One region of the Chryseobacterium sp. CFS15 genome, then DNA from elsewhere that is predicted to be linked to it. Evidence: riboswitches for the same ligand, from Rfam matches in the RefSeq annotation. Region 1 holds a riboswitch; the other holds the start of a gene.
What was found. A riboswitch is a leader RNA that binds a small molecule or an ion and turns the genes downstream of it on or off. The one in region 1 is predicted to bind cobalamin.

Region 2: it holds a riboswitch for cobalamin, as region 1 does, so the genes downstream of both, OH814_RS19725 (T9SS type A sorting domain-containing protein) here and OH814_RS03875 (TonB-dependent receptor domain-containing protein) in region 1, are expected to answer to the same signal.

Annotation. Positions count from the first base shown of each region.
Region 1 covers NZ_JAVHYL010000002.1:246,701-254,806, reverse strand. The annotation lists gene OH814_RS03915 (ribonuclease Z) at 1-493, opposite strand, end outside; gene rdgB (RdgB/HAM1 family non-canonical purine NTP pyrophosphatase) at 642-1,211, opposite strand; gene OH814_RS03905 (CPBP family intramembrane glutamic endopeptidase) at 1,306-2,136, opposite strand; gene OH814_RS03900 (MFS transporter) at 2,307-3,506, shown strand; gene OH814_RS03895 (CCC motif membrane protein) at 3,600-3,932, opposite strand; gene OH814_RS03890 (DUF2752 domain-containing protein) at 3,951-4,226, opposite strand; gene namA (NADPH dehydrogenase NamA) at 4,272-5,324, opposite strand; gene cdd (cytidine deaminase) at 5,433-5,915, shown strand; cobalamin riboswitch at 5,983-6,161, shown strand; gene OH814_RS03875 (TonB-dependent receptor domain-containing protein) at 6,196-8,034, shown strand; gene OH814_RS03870 (DUF5074 domain-containing protein) at 8,047-8,106, shown strand, end outside.
Region 2 covers NZ_JAVHYL010000018.1:8,393-16,498, forward strand. The annotation lists gene folP (dihydropteroate synthase) at 1-38, opposite strand, end outside; gene OH814_RS19695 (DUF1599 domain-containing protein) at 151-714, shown strand; gene OH814_RS19700 (BT_3928 family protein) at 720-1,829, shown strand; gene OH814_RS19705 (TerB family tellurite resistance protein) at 1,916-2,266, shown strand; gene OH814_RS19710 (AAA family ATPase) at 2,284-3,663, shown strand; gene OH814_RS19715 (DUF4276 family protein) at 3,660-4,340, shown strand; gene tpiA (triose-phosphate isomerase) at 4,343-5,101, shown strand; cobalamin riboswitch at 5,254-5,450, shown strand; gene OH814_RS19725 (T9SS type A sorting domain-containing protein) at 5,553-6,824, shown strand; gene OH814_RS19730 (T9SS type A sorting domain-containing protein) at 6,833-7,954, shown strand; gene clpP (ATP-dependent Clp endopeptidase proteolytic subunit ClpP) at 8,037-8,106, opposite strand, start outside.

The DNA of each region.
Region 1 (8,106 bases):
CTTCTTCCATATTAATATGACGCTCTTTTGGCTTCTCTTTAAACAGATATCCATTACAGTAAATTCTGTGATCCAAAGGAATAGTAAATACTTCTACCCTATTATCTTCATAGATTTTTTCTGAATAATCTTTATCTAATTCATGGTATACAACCTCAAAACCTCGATGCGTCTCGGTAATAGAAAAAATAGTTTCCAGCATCTTTTTTATTCCTTTCGGACCGTAAACATGCAAAGGAGTATCCCTTCCCAAAAGTCGGAAAGAAGCTATTAAACCCGGTAAACCAAAACAGTGATCGCCATGTAGATGCGATATAAAAATATGATTGATTTTTGAAAATCTTGCCTTTGCTTTTCTCAGCTGCACCTGTGTTCCTTCACCGCAATCAATCAGGAAACATCTCTCTTCCATTTCCAGAAGCTGAGCCGTAGGCGAAGTATTAATCGTGGGTATAGCCGAATTAAAGCCTAATATCGTTAAATAAGTACTCAAATCAATAGTTTATTAAAGCAAATGTACAACAAATGGTTGAGGTTGAAAATGAGGTTGACGTTGAGTTTACGTTTTAAACTCAAATTTAAAATAAGAAAAAAGTTCTCTAAAAACACAAAGTTTTTGCAATCTTAACCTTAACCTTAACCTACTTTTTCAAGAAATCAAGAAACAAATCTAATGCCTGTTTTCTATGGCTGATTTTATTTTTATCTTCAGGAATCATCTCTGCAAAAGTTATTTCGTGACCTTCGGGAACAAAAATAGGATCATAACCAAAACCTTGGTGTCCTTTATTTTCTTTGAGTAAATTCCCATGAACCCTTCCGTCAAAGTATTGAGCACCGTTTTCGTCATAATAACATAATACGGTGATGAAATAAGCTTTTCTGTTTTCAATATTCTCCATTTCGCTCAACACCTTTTCAATATTTTTAGCAAAATCATGGTCTCCGGCATATCTTGCCGAAAAAATCCCGGGTCTTCCGTCTAAAGACTCCACCACCAAACCGCTGTCGTCTCCCAAGCTTGGAATGCCTGTTTTTTCGAAACAGTATTTAGCCTTAATTAAAGCATTGGCATTGAAAGTGTCTCCATCTTCAACGATTTCGTCATGAATATCGTAATCGGTAAGGCTTTTTACGGTAAATTCACTTCCTAAAATCTGTTGAATTTCTTCTTTTTTATGAAGATTGTGTGTGGCAACTAATATTTCCATTTTATTTTTTATATGTTTATTTAAACACAAATATTATTCATATAATACCACAAAATGATTGTTCAGTTTATATAATTTGTGTTTTAAATTGAATTTAAATTTCAGAATAACGCACTTTATTTCTAAATGTAAACAGGTAGAAAAATACAGAAAACACTACAATTCCGATCACCAGAATCATCCATTCCTGAATTTCAAAAGCTTCTGCAAAGCTTTCTTTTTGAGTATAAAATATCAGGATCGCCGAGCAAAGATTATTAAAACCATGCAATAGCATTGGCAAAAGCAGCGATTTTGTTTTATAATAAACCAATCCTAAAACAGTTCCCAGCAAAGTTGCGCCTACAAACTGCCACGGATTCGCATGTATCAAACCAAAAAGAAGACTTGCAAAAAGTATCGCTTTCCAGGGTTTCACTCCTTTATTGATCATTCCTTTCTGGATAATTCCTCGGAAAACAATTTCTTCAAAAATAGGCGCCATAATCACCGCAGTAATGACCATCACGACAGGATCATCGGTAAGGCCGGCCATCAGATTTTCAAAAAACTCGTAAAAATCTCCGAAAAAAGGTCCGGTTGTAGGAATTTGCGAAGTGATAAATTCTCCGATAAACATCATTCCAATCATCATCGGAAAAATAAGAAGATAGGTAGAAAAATTGGTAGGCGAAAAATTGAAATTCAATTTCTTACCTGTTTTCTGACGCACCACTAAAAATTCAAAAGCCCAAATCATTACACAGAAAACAACAGCATTGGCAAGCATCATAAACCAAGGCTTCTGCATAAAATCTACCTCAAAAATAAATTTCCCTGCAAGGCCTATGAAGCCAACCGAAAGACTTCCAAAAATATATCCTGCAAAAAGGATGAGACCTCCCATCCAGTCAAAAATATAGTTTGGATATTTTGAGTTTTCCATGTACTGATGATTTTTTTAAAAGAAACAAAGATAATTGAAATTATATGAAATGAAAACCTATATTCAACTTCTGACGTCTGTAAAGTATGACAAATCTTATCTTTTTTTAATCTTAATTCTGAAGCTAAAAAATATTTACGAAGTATCTTTGCAGATTAATTTTTTATCTCATGGAAAGTTCAATAAACCAACCAAAAAATATCAACCTCCAACTCATTTCTTATGTATCTTTTACTTTCGTCGGATATTTCATTATCGGTCTATCGCTTTCGGTTTTACCGATTTTCATCAGCAAAAGTTTAGGTTACAGTCTTTTAATTGCAGGGATGGTGATTAGTTTACAATATATTTCCACCTTTTTTCTGAGAGCATATTCCGGGAAAGTTATTGACGGAAAAGGTCCTAAACCAGCCGTTTTATTTAGCATGCTCAGTTTTTCACTAACAGGAATTTTTCTAATTTTTGCTTATTATTTTAAATTTTCTCCGATTTTAAGCCTTAGTTTTCTGATTATTACCCGTCTGTTAACAGGCTGTGCTGAAGGAATGGTCGGAGCAAGCCCGATTAACTGGGCAATTATGGCTTTAGGCGAAAAACATACTGCAAAAATAATTTCTTATAATGGTGTTGCCTGCTACGGGGCTTTAGCAATCGGAGCTTCTTTAGGAATTGTGATCGAACACGCATACAGTCTTTACGGTATTGGAATTCTTTCTATTATTTTAGGAATAATCGGATTTTTCTTTGCTAAAACCAAAGAAAATAAGACCAACACGAATCCAAAAGAAAATCAGTCTTTTTGGAAAGTTCTGGGAAAAGTAGCTCCTTTTGGAGTTTGTCTGGCTTTAGGTGGAATCGGTTTCGCAAGTATCTCTACATTTATCACGTTATATTACAATTATTTTCAGTGGAATAATGGTGCTTTGTGTTTAAGTGTTTTTGGAGGATTATTTGTTGCCGGAAGGCTGGTATTTAGCAATGTTATCAATAATTATGGTGGAATAAAAGTTGCCATTGCCTGTCTTTTTGTAGAAACCATCGGGCTTTTAATTATTGCATTTGCTACCAACGCTCAAATGGCATTGGTGGGAGCCGGTGTTACAGGATTAGGATTTTCTTTAATTTTTCCTGCGCTTGGTGTTGTTGCCATAAAGAGTGTTTCGCCATCAAGTCAGGGTTCTGCTTTAGCTGGTTATGGGCTTTTCATTGACATTTCTTTGGGCGTTGCAGGTCCGATAATTGGAAGTGTTGCCGATTTTTTCGGAATGCAGTTTATCTTCCCATTCAGTGCAGCAATGGTTTTTATAGGATTGGGGCTGGCTTATTTTCTGAAGAAAAAATCAAACTTAAAGAAACTGAATAAGGCTTAAATTAAAGACTTCATGTAATAAATTTAAAACATTTAATTCAGACAAAAAAGGTTGCAAAAAAATTGCAACCTTTATATTTTTAAACAAGACTTATTATTGTCCCATCAAATCTCTGATACGTTCCTGCATCAATTCTTGATCTGAAAGTGCATCCCATCCGAAAACAGCAATCATCACAATATTTAAAACAAGATAAAGTGCACTTAATATCAAACCAATAATACACAGAATTCTTCCGGTGTTAAGGTTATTGTAATCAGAATATAATGTCGGATTACTTTGGTACAACGCATTGTCTTTTTTGTAAAGTACAAGTCCGATAATCCCGGCAATTAATCCCAGGACACCGTAGCAACAGCATCCGACGATAGAGACAATTCCTAGAACAAGTACTGCAGTAGCATTAGGTAGTTTTTGTTGATTCATAATTTGTTTTTTTAATGTTTAGTTTAAATGAATAATAAAATGTTTATAAAAGTAAGAAAAAACCATGATCAGTGAATTAATTATTGCTAAAAAAATCAAAATCTGTCCGTAATTTCTTTTTTTGTCTATAAAATTGATTCCTACAAAGCAGAAAAACAGCAACAATGTATAAACTGCCGGAAACATTTGAAAGGCTTCAGAAAACTTTCCCTGAAAAACCATCAATATTGCCCGTTGTGATCCGCACCCGAAACATTCGATTCCCAAAAACTTTTTGCTGGGACACGGAAGCATAAAGTCTTCTATACGCATTGTTGTCTTTTAAATTCGATCCTAAAATTAAGAAGAAATTTTCGCTCTAAGGTATTGATGTGGAAAAAAAGATTCTTCTTTCATTTCAAATGAACCCTGAACGGCCAAATAAGGATTTCGCAAAATCTCTCTCGCTACAAATATAAGATCAGCTTCATTATTCTGTAAAATCTCTTCTGCCTGTTCGGTTTTTGTTATCAGACCAACTGCTCCTGTTTTCACATTCGCCTGATTTTTCACAGCAGAAGAAAACGGAACCTGGTAACCGTCAAAAACTGAGATTTTTGCTCCATGAATATTTCCGCCGCTTGATACATCAACCAAATCAACATTGTGATCTTTTAAGATTTTTGCCAATTCTACACTGTCATCAATATCCCAACCGTTTTCCGCATATTCCGTTCCCGAAATTCTTACAAATAACGCTACATTTTCATTAAGTTCTTCGTTGACGGCATCTACAATTTCCAATAAAAATCTGATTCTGTTTTCAAATCTTCCACCATATTCATCAGTTCTTACATTAGAAAGTGGTGACAAAAACTGATGAATAAGGTAACCGTGAGCACCGTGAATTTCAACGACATCAAAACCTGCATTTACCGCTCTTTTTGCTGCATTTTTAAAATTCTGAATCTGTTCTTTTATTTCATCCACAGTCAAGACATGAGGAATTCTTTCTGTCGGATGATACGGGATTGCACTTGGAGCAACCGTTTCCCAGCCTTCCTCCAAAGAGATTTGCTTATTTTCCCATGTAGAACCTTTTCTTCCGGCATGTGCAATCTGAATTCCTATTTTGCTGTCTGAATTTTTATGTACGAATTCTACAATTTTCTGAAGTTCAGCAGCCTGTTTGTCATTCCAGATTCCCATGCAGTGATTGGTAATTCTGCCTCTTGGTTCTACGCCACTTGCTTCCACCACGAGAAGTCCCGTTCCACCTTGAGCACGGCTTCCGTAATGTACAAAATGAAAGTCGTTGGCAACACCGTTTTCGCAAGAGTACATACACATCGGCGACATTACCCAACGGTTTTTAAGCTCTACATTTCTAAATTTTATTGGAGAATATAACATTGAATTTAATTTTTCTAAAAGTTAAAATTACAAATTTAGTATAGTAACAAAGATGTTGCCAGCTTCCTTAAAAAGGGTTACATTTACCGCCCTTTTTAAGGAAATAAAATGAAAAAAGATATAAAGATCGGTTTCGAGCATTTTACAAGCAGAAATGAACTGACAGAAATAGAAAAAAGCCTTTTTGAAAAAGCAATTCAAGCCAGAGAAAATGCGTATGCTCCCTATTCCAACTTTTTTGTAGGATGCGCAGTTTTATTGGAAAATGGTGAAATTTTCTCAGGAAACAACCAGGAAAATGCAGCTTTTCCTTCCGGACTTTGTGCAGAACGAACTGCTCTTTTTTGGATCGGAGCTAACTTTCCGGATCAAAAGATTAAAAAAATATTTATCGTGGGCGGACCAAAAGAATTTTCGGAGAAAAACCCACCAATTCCTCCATGTGGAGCTTGCCGACAAAGTATTATAGAATACGAGACAAAGCAAAACGAAAATATTGAGCTTTATTTTTCCAATTTAAATGATGAGGTGATCAAAGTGACCTCTATAAAAGATTTGCTTCCTTTTTATTTTGACGGAACATTTTTGTAAGGTTTATCACACAAATTAATACCGCAGATTGTGTTTAATAAAATTTAATCTTTCTTTTCAAAAAAACTATATTTGCAAAAATTTTGGTTTCCAAGAGATTGGAACTAAGAGGGAATTGGGTGAAAATCCCAAGCTGTCCCCGCAACTGTAAATCGCACTATGATTTTCTACAAAAAAACCACTGCCAAAACGGGAAGGTGTAGCAAAGCGAAAGTCAGGAGACCTGCCGAAATTTAACATTAAAAATAGAATTGCTTTCGGAGGAAAGGCAGCGTATGACATGATTTTAAAAAGAGCATTAACCCTACTTTCTGTATCTTCTTGCCTGACGATTTACTATAGTCAGGAAAAAGATATTGACACCGTATTTGTATTCGATAATCAGATGAAAAAAGTAAAACTTTTTCATTCTTTAACTACTTTATCTCCTGCAGATATTCAAAAAAACTCTTCGAATCTTTCTGAGGTTTTACGATTTCAGTCGCCTGTTTATATTAAAGAAAATGGTCGTGGAGCAGTTTCTTCGCCTTCATTTCGAGGAACAACGGCTCAACAAACAGCTTTTGTCTGGAACGGGATTAATATTAATTCGCAGTTTTTGGGACAGGGTGACATCAATAACATTGCCCTTTTCGGATACGATCAAATGGAAATAAAATCAGGTGGCGGAAGTGTCATTTACGGAAGCGGTGCCATTGGCGGAAGTATTCATCTGAATAACGATCTGAGTTTCAATAAAGGTTTCAACGGAATGTTTAATTCAGAAATTGCTTCTTTCGGCACTTATAATAATTTTGCAAAGGCTGCTTTCAGCAATGATAAATTCAGTTTTAAAGTTTCAGGAAATTACCTGATCAGCCAAAATGATTATAAAGTTCCCGAGGAAAATTATATCAACAGAAATGGGAAATTTTACAACTCAACTTTAAATATTGGTACTTCTTATAAAATTGCTAGCAACCAGACCATTTCCTGGCAAAGTCAGTTTTATGATGCAACCCAAAACTATCCTATTTTTACAGAAAACGGAAACAAGAGTAAATATGAATCGCAAACGGTAAGAAGTTTACTTTCCTGGGATATCAATAATTCTAAAATTTCAAACAGCTTAAAAGCAGCTTATACGGAAGATAATTTTCAATATTTCGGAAATTATAATGACTCTTACACAAGTGGCGGAATTAATAAAAATTATATTCTTAAAAACGACTTCAACTATTTTATTGATCCCAAATGGAATATCAATTTAATTGGAGAATTTCAGCAAAACCAGGGAGAAGGTTTGGGAACTTCAGGAATTACCGGCACAGTAAAAAGAAATGTAGGATCTGCTGCAGGTCTATTGAGATACTTTGCAACACCTAATCTTCGCTTTGAAGCAGGAATTAAGCAAGATTTTGTTGAAGATATCAAGTCGCCTCTTCTCTACTCTTTCTCAGGAAAATGGAAAGCCAATAACTGGTACAGCCTGAATTTGAATTTCTCTAAAAACTTCAGATTCCCTTCCTTTAACGACTTGTATTGGACGCCTGGCGGAAACCCGGAACTGCGACCTGAAACATCAGTTCAGACCGATATGAACCATGAGTTTAAAGTTGGAGATTTTAAGCTGACTTTGAGCCCTTATTATATGCGAATCACAGATATGATTCGTTGGCTGGATACCGGTTTGGGATACTATTCGCCATTCAACACCAACAAAGTAGAATCTTATGGTTTAGAATCGCAACTTAGTTATCAAAAACGGTTTAATGAAGATCATTCAGTAAAGCTTGTAGCGGGCTATACTTATGCGAAATCTATTAATTTGGAAACTCAGAAGCAGCTTACTTATGTTCCGCTTCATAAATTTTCATCGAATGTAGATTATCAGTATAAATTTCTACGTTTTTACGCACAAGGAATGTTTAACGGTTTAACGTATACAACGTCTGATGAAAGCAAAAAATATGCGATCTATCCGTATTTTGTGATGAATGCAGGTCTTTCGGCAACATTTATGAAAAATTATACTTTAGGGATAAAGGTGAACAATATCACAGATGCTGTCTATGAAACAATGGCCTATTATCCTTTACCAAAAAGAAATTACAGCATAAACGCAACAATAAATTTTTAAATCAATTATATTATGAAATTAAACAGACTATTACAGTTTATTTTTGGATTCGTCCTGTTATTTTCGATTTCG
Region 2 (8,106 bases), on a different contig from region 1:
AATGAATGATTATTGATGAATGATGAATGATTTCCCATAACACAAAAATACAATTTCCGGCTTCTTACTTCCAACTTATAGCCAAAAAACTCCGTCCTGATTCCTGCTACCTAAAACCTAATTTGTATCTTTGAAAGATTAAGAAAATGTATGTCAAAAACTTCAGAACAGTTCGGTAAAATCATCAATGAGTGTCGTGATCTTTTCAGTAAAAAAATGCATGATTATGGTGCAGCGTGGAGAGTTTTACGTCCAAGCTCAATTACGGATCAGATTTATATTAAAGTCAACAGAATCCGTACGTTACAGATGACTGATGTAAAGATGATTGACGAAAGCGAGGAAGGAGAATTTATTGCCATCGTTAATTATTCAATTATCGGATTGATTCAGCTGGAGAAAGGTCTTTCGAATGATTTTAATGAAAATCCTGAAGAAATTTTGAATCTTTACGATAAATATTCTGCTGAAGCTCAGGCTTTAATGGAAAAGAAAAATCATGATTACGGTGAAGCCTGGAGAGATATGAGAATTTCTTCCATTACTGATTTGATTTACCAGAAAGTTTTAAGAACCAAACAGATTGAAGACAACCACGGGAAAACTTTGGTTTCCGAAGGTTTGGATGCCAATTATTTTGACATGCTGAATTATGCAGTTTTCTGTCTGATTAAATTTTCTGAACAAACAATTGCCACCGAACCCAAAAACTAATTAATATGATCAAAGGTTTATTACGTTTCATTATTGCTGTTATTTTCATCCTTTCAGGTTTTGTAAAAGCTGTCGATTTGGTCGGTTTTTCCTTTAAAATGGAAGAATATTTTTCGCCATCGGTTTTCAATATGCCGTTTTTAGAAAAATTTGCCCTGCTTTTTTCGATTATCGTGGTCGTTCTTGAATTATTCTTAGGATTTTTATTGTTATTAAAATTAAAACTGAAATTCACACTTTCTGCATTAATTGCTCTTTGCGTGTTCTTCGGATTTCTTACGTTTTATTCAGCGTATTTTAATGTAGTAACCGATTGCGGATGTTTTGGTGATGCGATTAAATTTACACCTTGGGAAAGTTTTGTGAAAGACGTTGTTCTTTTGGTCGGTTTGATTATTCTTTTTGTTTTGTATAGAAAAGAATTCGCTAAAAAAGATGCTTATTCAGATAATAATAAACCTGAAAACAATAAATTTAAATCAATTGCTTTTGGAGCATTCTGCGGAATTATGATTGTTATTATGTCCATTGGAATCATCAACGAGCCGATTATTGATTTCCGTGATTATAAAATCGGAACCGATCTGAAAGCTGAAAAAGCAAAAATCATCAAAAATCCTTTTGAATATAAGACATTCTATTCAATGAAAAACTCTAAAACAGGCGAAGTTTTAAAGATTAATTCTGACGATTATGTAAACGAAACAAAATATTGGGAAGAAGGTTCACCATGGAAAATTGAAGAAGGTAAAAATGAATCTAAACTCGTTAAAGAAGGCTACAAATCTGAAATAGTGAAATTTAAAATTGAAGATGCTACGGGAATTGATTTGACCGATGAAATTATCAATGCTCCTAAAGCAATTTTAGTTTTTGCGTATCATCCAAAAGAGGTTTCTCCAGAACTGATTAAAAAAGTAGAAGCAAAAGTAAATGCTCAAAAAGGAGCTGTTATTTACGGTGTTTCTACTGACCAAAACACTTTTAAAACCATTAAAAATGCAATGATGGACGGCACTGCGATCAAAACAATTGCAAGAAGCAATCCTTTTGTGCTGGTTTTAGAAAAAGGAAAAATTGTAGACAAACAACCTGCAAAATATTATGTTGACTAAAGCTGTCAATAATGGTGAATGGTGAATTGTCAATTACTAATTTTGAAAATATTAAACACTGAACATTAAACTTTAAATATAAAACAATGCATAAATCAAATAAATCTATTGCAGGTTACCATTTACTGATGATTCTTTCATCTGTAGACGGAGAATTTGCTCCGGAAGAAGGAATGTTGGTACAGCAATATCTTGCTGACGAATTTCCATTTAAGATCAATCTAGATGACGAACTGGAAACTATTGCATTACTTAAACCCGAAGAATGGAAGGCTCATTTTGAATTTCACGGTCGTTGCTTTTTAGATGATTCTACAGAAAAAGAACGCTTAAATTTCATCAAATTTGCAAAAACATTAATTAAAGCTGATGACAAAGTAACCGATGAAGAACATACTTTCTATGTTATTTTGAAAAACCTTTGGAATATTAAATAATTTTACAAAAATAGAATATGATTACAAAAATTAAAATAAATGGATTTAAGTCATTTCATAATTTTGAAATGTCATTTACTCCTTTTACGGTAATTGCTGGTACAAATGCATCCGGAAAAAGTAATCTTTTCGACGCTCTTATACTATTATCAAAATTAGCAGAAACTGATAATATCAAAAGAGCTTTAAGTGAGCAAAGAGGTGAGTTTTTAGAATTATTTACAATGTACGATCTTAATCATTATTCAAATATGATGGAATTTGAGGTTGAAATGTTAGTAAATAAAAAAGTAAAAGATGCATGGGGAAATGAAGCCGTTTTAAAATACACTCGATTAAGATACCATATAAAACTTAAAAGATTCATAAATAAATCTGGTTTAGATGATGTTGAATTAATATATGAAAGTCTCGTAAATCTGAAAAAAAATAAAGATGATGAATGGGTAAAATATATACCTAAAAGCTATACTGAAAATTGGATACCTAAGGTAGAAGGGAACAGAGGAAAACCATACCTTGATACAATTAAGGTTAATGAAATTGATACGGTATCAATTCATCAAGATGGCTCTAAAGGTGGATCAATTAGACATATCCCACTAGTAAATGCAAACAGAACAGTTCTAAGTAGTATTGATACTGTTGATTTCAAGCATATACTGGCCGCAAAAGAAGAGATGAGATCTTGGAAATTTCTACAACTCAATCCTGATGATTTAAGAGAACCAACGAGTAAAAATAATGGTGAAGATGAAATTTCTCAAACAGGTAAAAACTTAGCTGCAGCTTTATTTCGAATATCACAAAATAACCTTTTTGCAATTGGTGAAATCTCAAGAAAGCTAAATCAGTTTCTACCCAATTTTGTTGAAGTAAAAATTGTCGATGACAAAGAAAATAGGCAGTATATTATTAAACTTATTGATGTTGATAAGAAAGAATATACCTCAAGAGTATTATCTGAAGGGACATTACGAATATTAACTCTATGTATTTTAGAATATGATGAAGAATTCTCAGGTCTTTTATGTTTTGAAGAACCAGAAAATGGAATAAATCCTCAGAGAGTGTCCACAATGTTGGATTTATTAACAGATTTATCTTCAGACTTTTCAGATGATCAAGCACCGTTACGTCAGGTAATTGTAAATACTCACTCTCCTGTTTTAGTAGGTAATTTAATGAAAAACTATAAAAACGATCAGTTAAAGATTTTATGGTTTAGCCAAATGAGAATTTCAATAATTAATGTCGATGATAAAAAATATAAAATCGAAACTACAAAAATTGTTTTGTCAGAAAAAACTCAACAAGCAACTTTATTTAAAGATCGGGTAACTTTTTCTGACATTCAAGATTATTTAAATATGGGAAAATTTGATTTAATAGTATGAGTTACCAACTTTTTTTAGGATATACTTTTGAAGGAACAACCGACAAAGTTTTTTATAAAAGTATAATTGAAAAGACTATTTCAGATATTTTATGCTCTTATAGTAACAAAGATGTTGAGATTATACTTACTCCACTTAATAAAGATGGTGATTCATTTGTTGAACAATCTATTAACAGTATTAAAAAAGGATACAGTGAAAATTCAACAGATATATTTTACATACATTCTGATGCTGATGATTCTTCAATAGATGATGTAATTAAAAATAAATTTGAACCTTTGTTTAAAGCAACTTCTTCCATTACAGAAATAAATGAATGTAAAATTATTCCAATAATTCCTATTTATATGACTGAGTCTTGGATGCTAGCCGATTTTGATCTTTTTAAAAAGGAAATTTCAACAACTAAAACAAAAGCTCAATTAAATCTCTCAGGAAATCCAGAACAATTTACAAATCCTAAGCTTAAAATCATTGAAGCTTTAAGAATTACTAACAATGAGCTTCCAAAAAAGAGAAGAAAAGATTTAGCAATTAGTGACTTGTATCAAATCATTGGTCAAAAAATAGAAATTAATAAATTAATGACGCTTAATTCATTCAAAGAATTTTACATTAATTCTTTTGAATTTTTAAAACAATTAAACTTAATAGATTATCATATAAATATTTAACTATGAGAAGAAAAATAGTTGCAGGAAACTGGAAAATGAACAAAAATGTAATTGATGCTCAACAATTAATGATTCAATTACTTAGTTATAAAACTAATAATACAACCAACTGTGAAGTTTGGATCGCGCCGCCTTCTTTATATTTAATGATGGCAAAAGATATCTTTGAAAAAGACGAAATCGGAGTTTTTTCACAAGATATGAGCGAATACGAAAGCGGAGCTTACACAGGCGAGCTTTCTGCAGATATGTTGGAGTCTATCGATGCGACAGGTTCTTTGATCGGGCATTCTGAAAGAAGACAATATCACGGTGAAAACGACGAAAGCTGCAACAAAAAAGTAAAATTAGCTTTAGATAAAGGTTTGATCCCGGTTTATTGTAATGGTGAAACTTTAGAACAAAGAAAAGCAGGAGAGCATCTCGATGTTGTAAAAACTCAGACAGAAACAGCGCTTTTCACTCTTTCTGCGGAAGAAATCAAAAAAGTGGTTATTGCTTACGAACCGGTTTGGGCAATCGGAACTGGCGAAACGGCAACTCCGGAGCAGGCTCAGGAAATTCATGCTCACATCAGAGGAATTATTGCAGAAAAATACGGACAGGAAGTTGCTGACGAAGTTTCTATTCTTTACGGTGGTTCTGTAAAACCTGATAATGCTAAAGAAATTTTCTCTCAACCTGATATCGACGGTGGTCTTATCGGTGGAGCTGCATTGAAACTTGAAGATTTCTCAAAAATTATTGAAGGTTTTAATTAAGAAATAATTCTTATCAAAAAAGTAAAGACATATCATTAGGTATGTCTTTTTTCATTAATTTAATAAAATAAATATCAAAAATCACATTACTATTTACAATAATTTTAAATCATTAAATTATTACTAATAATATTATTCAAAATTTAAATAATATCTTTGCACAAGTTTAAGGTTGAACCCATGCGTTCATTAATAGGGAATCAAGTGAAGTAAAATAATTCTTGAGCTGTACCCGCAACTGTAAGCTATTCAACTTATTATAAATAAAAACCACTGTTTTGTGTTAATAAAATGGGAAGGTTATAATAAGATGCAAGCCAGGAGACCTGCCTTAGATTAATTTCAACTTTCGGGAATAAAAGTTTATGAGATCACATCTTCGGATATTTTTTCATGACTGTTTTTTCCTGCAGTGAAGTTTCGGGAACAAAACTTTAAATTTAATTATATCATGAAGAAAATCTATTTTCTTATTCTTGCCTTTGTATTTTCATTTGCAAATGCTCAAACTGAAGGAGTTTTAGTGCTCAACGAAGGCGGCGCCGGAAGCAATAATGCTGAAATTTCGCTGATCAACAATCAATCTGTTGTTACCAACAATTATTTTAAACTTAAAAACAATAATGCTACGCTGGGTGATACTGCTCAGGACATTAAAATTTTTGGTGATAAGATTTTTGTGGTTTTAAACATTTCCAATCAAATCAAAGTCATTAATAAATCTGATTTTACTTTGATTACAACTATTTCTACCAATCTTGATAACCCAAGATACATCGCATTCAGCGGAAACAAATTTTATGTAACCAATTGGGGAAACAATGGTCCAACAAACTACGTATCGGTTTATGATTTAAACACTTACGCTCATCAAGCTAATATTCCTGTAGGAAATGGCCCCGAAAAGATTTTTAGTAAAAACAACAAACTATATGTTTTGTTGAAAGGAGGTTACGGTCTCAATCATTTTATGGATGTAATCAACACGACAACCAATACTGTCGAATCACAGGTAAATGTAGGTGACTCACCAAACAGTATTTTTGAAAAAGACAATCTTTTGTACATAATGAGTTCGGGAGATCCTTATGCACAAACTTCTTTTGGGACACTTACTGTTTATAATACAACGAATCAAACTACGGTTTCTAGCACTACATTTCCGGCTGGCGTAAAGCCAGCTTATATGGATACTGACGGAACGAACATTTATTACATGAATGAAGCTTCCATTTACAAAACACCAATTGATGCACCGTCGATTAATACCACGCCTATTGCAGTTACGCCCATTACCGTAAACAGCTATGGTACTGCGTACGGATTTAATGTTATTAATAATAAAATTTATGCAGCCGATCCTTCAGGATATGTTTCGCCGGGAAAAATTTACACGTACGATTTACAAGGTACTTTACTGAATACTTTTACAGTAACTTCTCTACCTAATCAAATCATTGCTTATAATAGCGCATCCCTTTCTACATCTGAAAATAGTAAAGTTTCAAAATTAACGATATATCCAAATCCTGCAAGCAACAGATTCTTTGTACAAGGCCTGAATTCTGGAAATGTACAGGTTTATGATCTCAATGGAAGAATCGTTATTAATGAGAAATACACTGAAAAAGGAATTAATGTTAGCACATTATCAAAAGGTATTTATATTGTAAAAGTTACCGAAAAAAATATCAACTTCAGCGAAAAGTTAATCATTAAATAATAGTTGATATGCAAAAAATATTAAGTTTTATATTCACTTTTATTGTTGCGTTATGTTTTGCACAATTAACAGCAAACGATGTAAAGTTTTTTGTGGGAACAGGCTCTCAAACCGCTTATTTTGTTGCCGATTTTAAAGACGGAACTGATGACAGATCTTATGTTTGGGGAGTAAAATTCAATCCCGGACAAAATATTACCGGTCCTCAAATGATGCAAATGATAAAAAATGCAGAACCGGCATTTGATTATATTCTTACTTTCAATAACGGCTTTCTTGATAAAGTATCATTTAATGATCATGTTGCACAATCTGCACCAGACTATTGGTGTTTATGGGGAGGTAGCGATACAAATAATTGGTCTATGGGAGGATGGATGAACAGCGGAACAATTTCAAACGGAGAATGGTATGGCGCAAGCTACGGTTTTAGTAATCCTACTGCTGAAGCTCCTGCAACGCCAATTCCTGCCTACAGTTCGTTATGGTTTAATTTTTCACAAATCACCAACTGGATTGGAACAGGAAGCAATAAAAGTTTAGTTGTTATCGATTTCGGAACCGATAATTCTAACGGAAATGCTAATTCTTTTGTTTTTGGAATTCAATACAACGGAACCATTACCGCAGAACAGGCTTTACAGTTGATTGATGCTCAAAGCAGCACCTTTAATTATACTTCTGTTGCAAATCAGGTTTCTACTTTATCATTGAATTCTTTATCAGGAACAGCAAACGGTACAAACACCTGGAAATTATACAAAGGAACCAATCTATCAAACTGGAAAACCAATGCTAATCTTTCTACAATAACCTTAACAAATAATGATTGGTTTGGATTGAGTTTCGGAACAAGAAGACCGTTTACGCCAACAGAAGCCAATGTTAATTTAAGTGTTTCGGATGCTGTAAAGCAAAGCTTTAAAATATATCCGAATCCTGCGAGTGATTTTATCATTATTGAAACCAAAGATGAGATCAATACTATCAACATCTACTCTATTTCAGGTCAAAAAGTTTTGAATACAAAAAGTAAAAAGATTAATATTCAAAGTTTGAAATCGGGAGTTTATTTGGTTGAAATTAAAACCAATCAGTCGACAACGACACATAAAATCATCAAAAAGTAATTCAAATTTTAGGATTAAAAAAATCCCCGTTCACTTCGAGAATCTCAGTGAGCGGGGATTTTTATTTTAGTTCAAGAAAAAATTATTTCTTCTCTTTTGATCTTTGTAAAACTTCATCTACCATTCCAAAATCTTTCGCTTCGGTAGAAGTC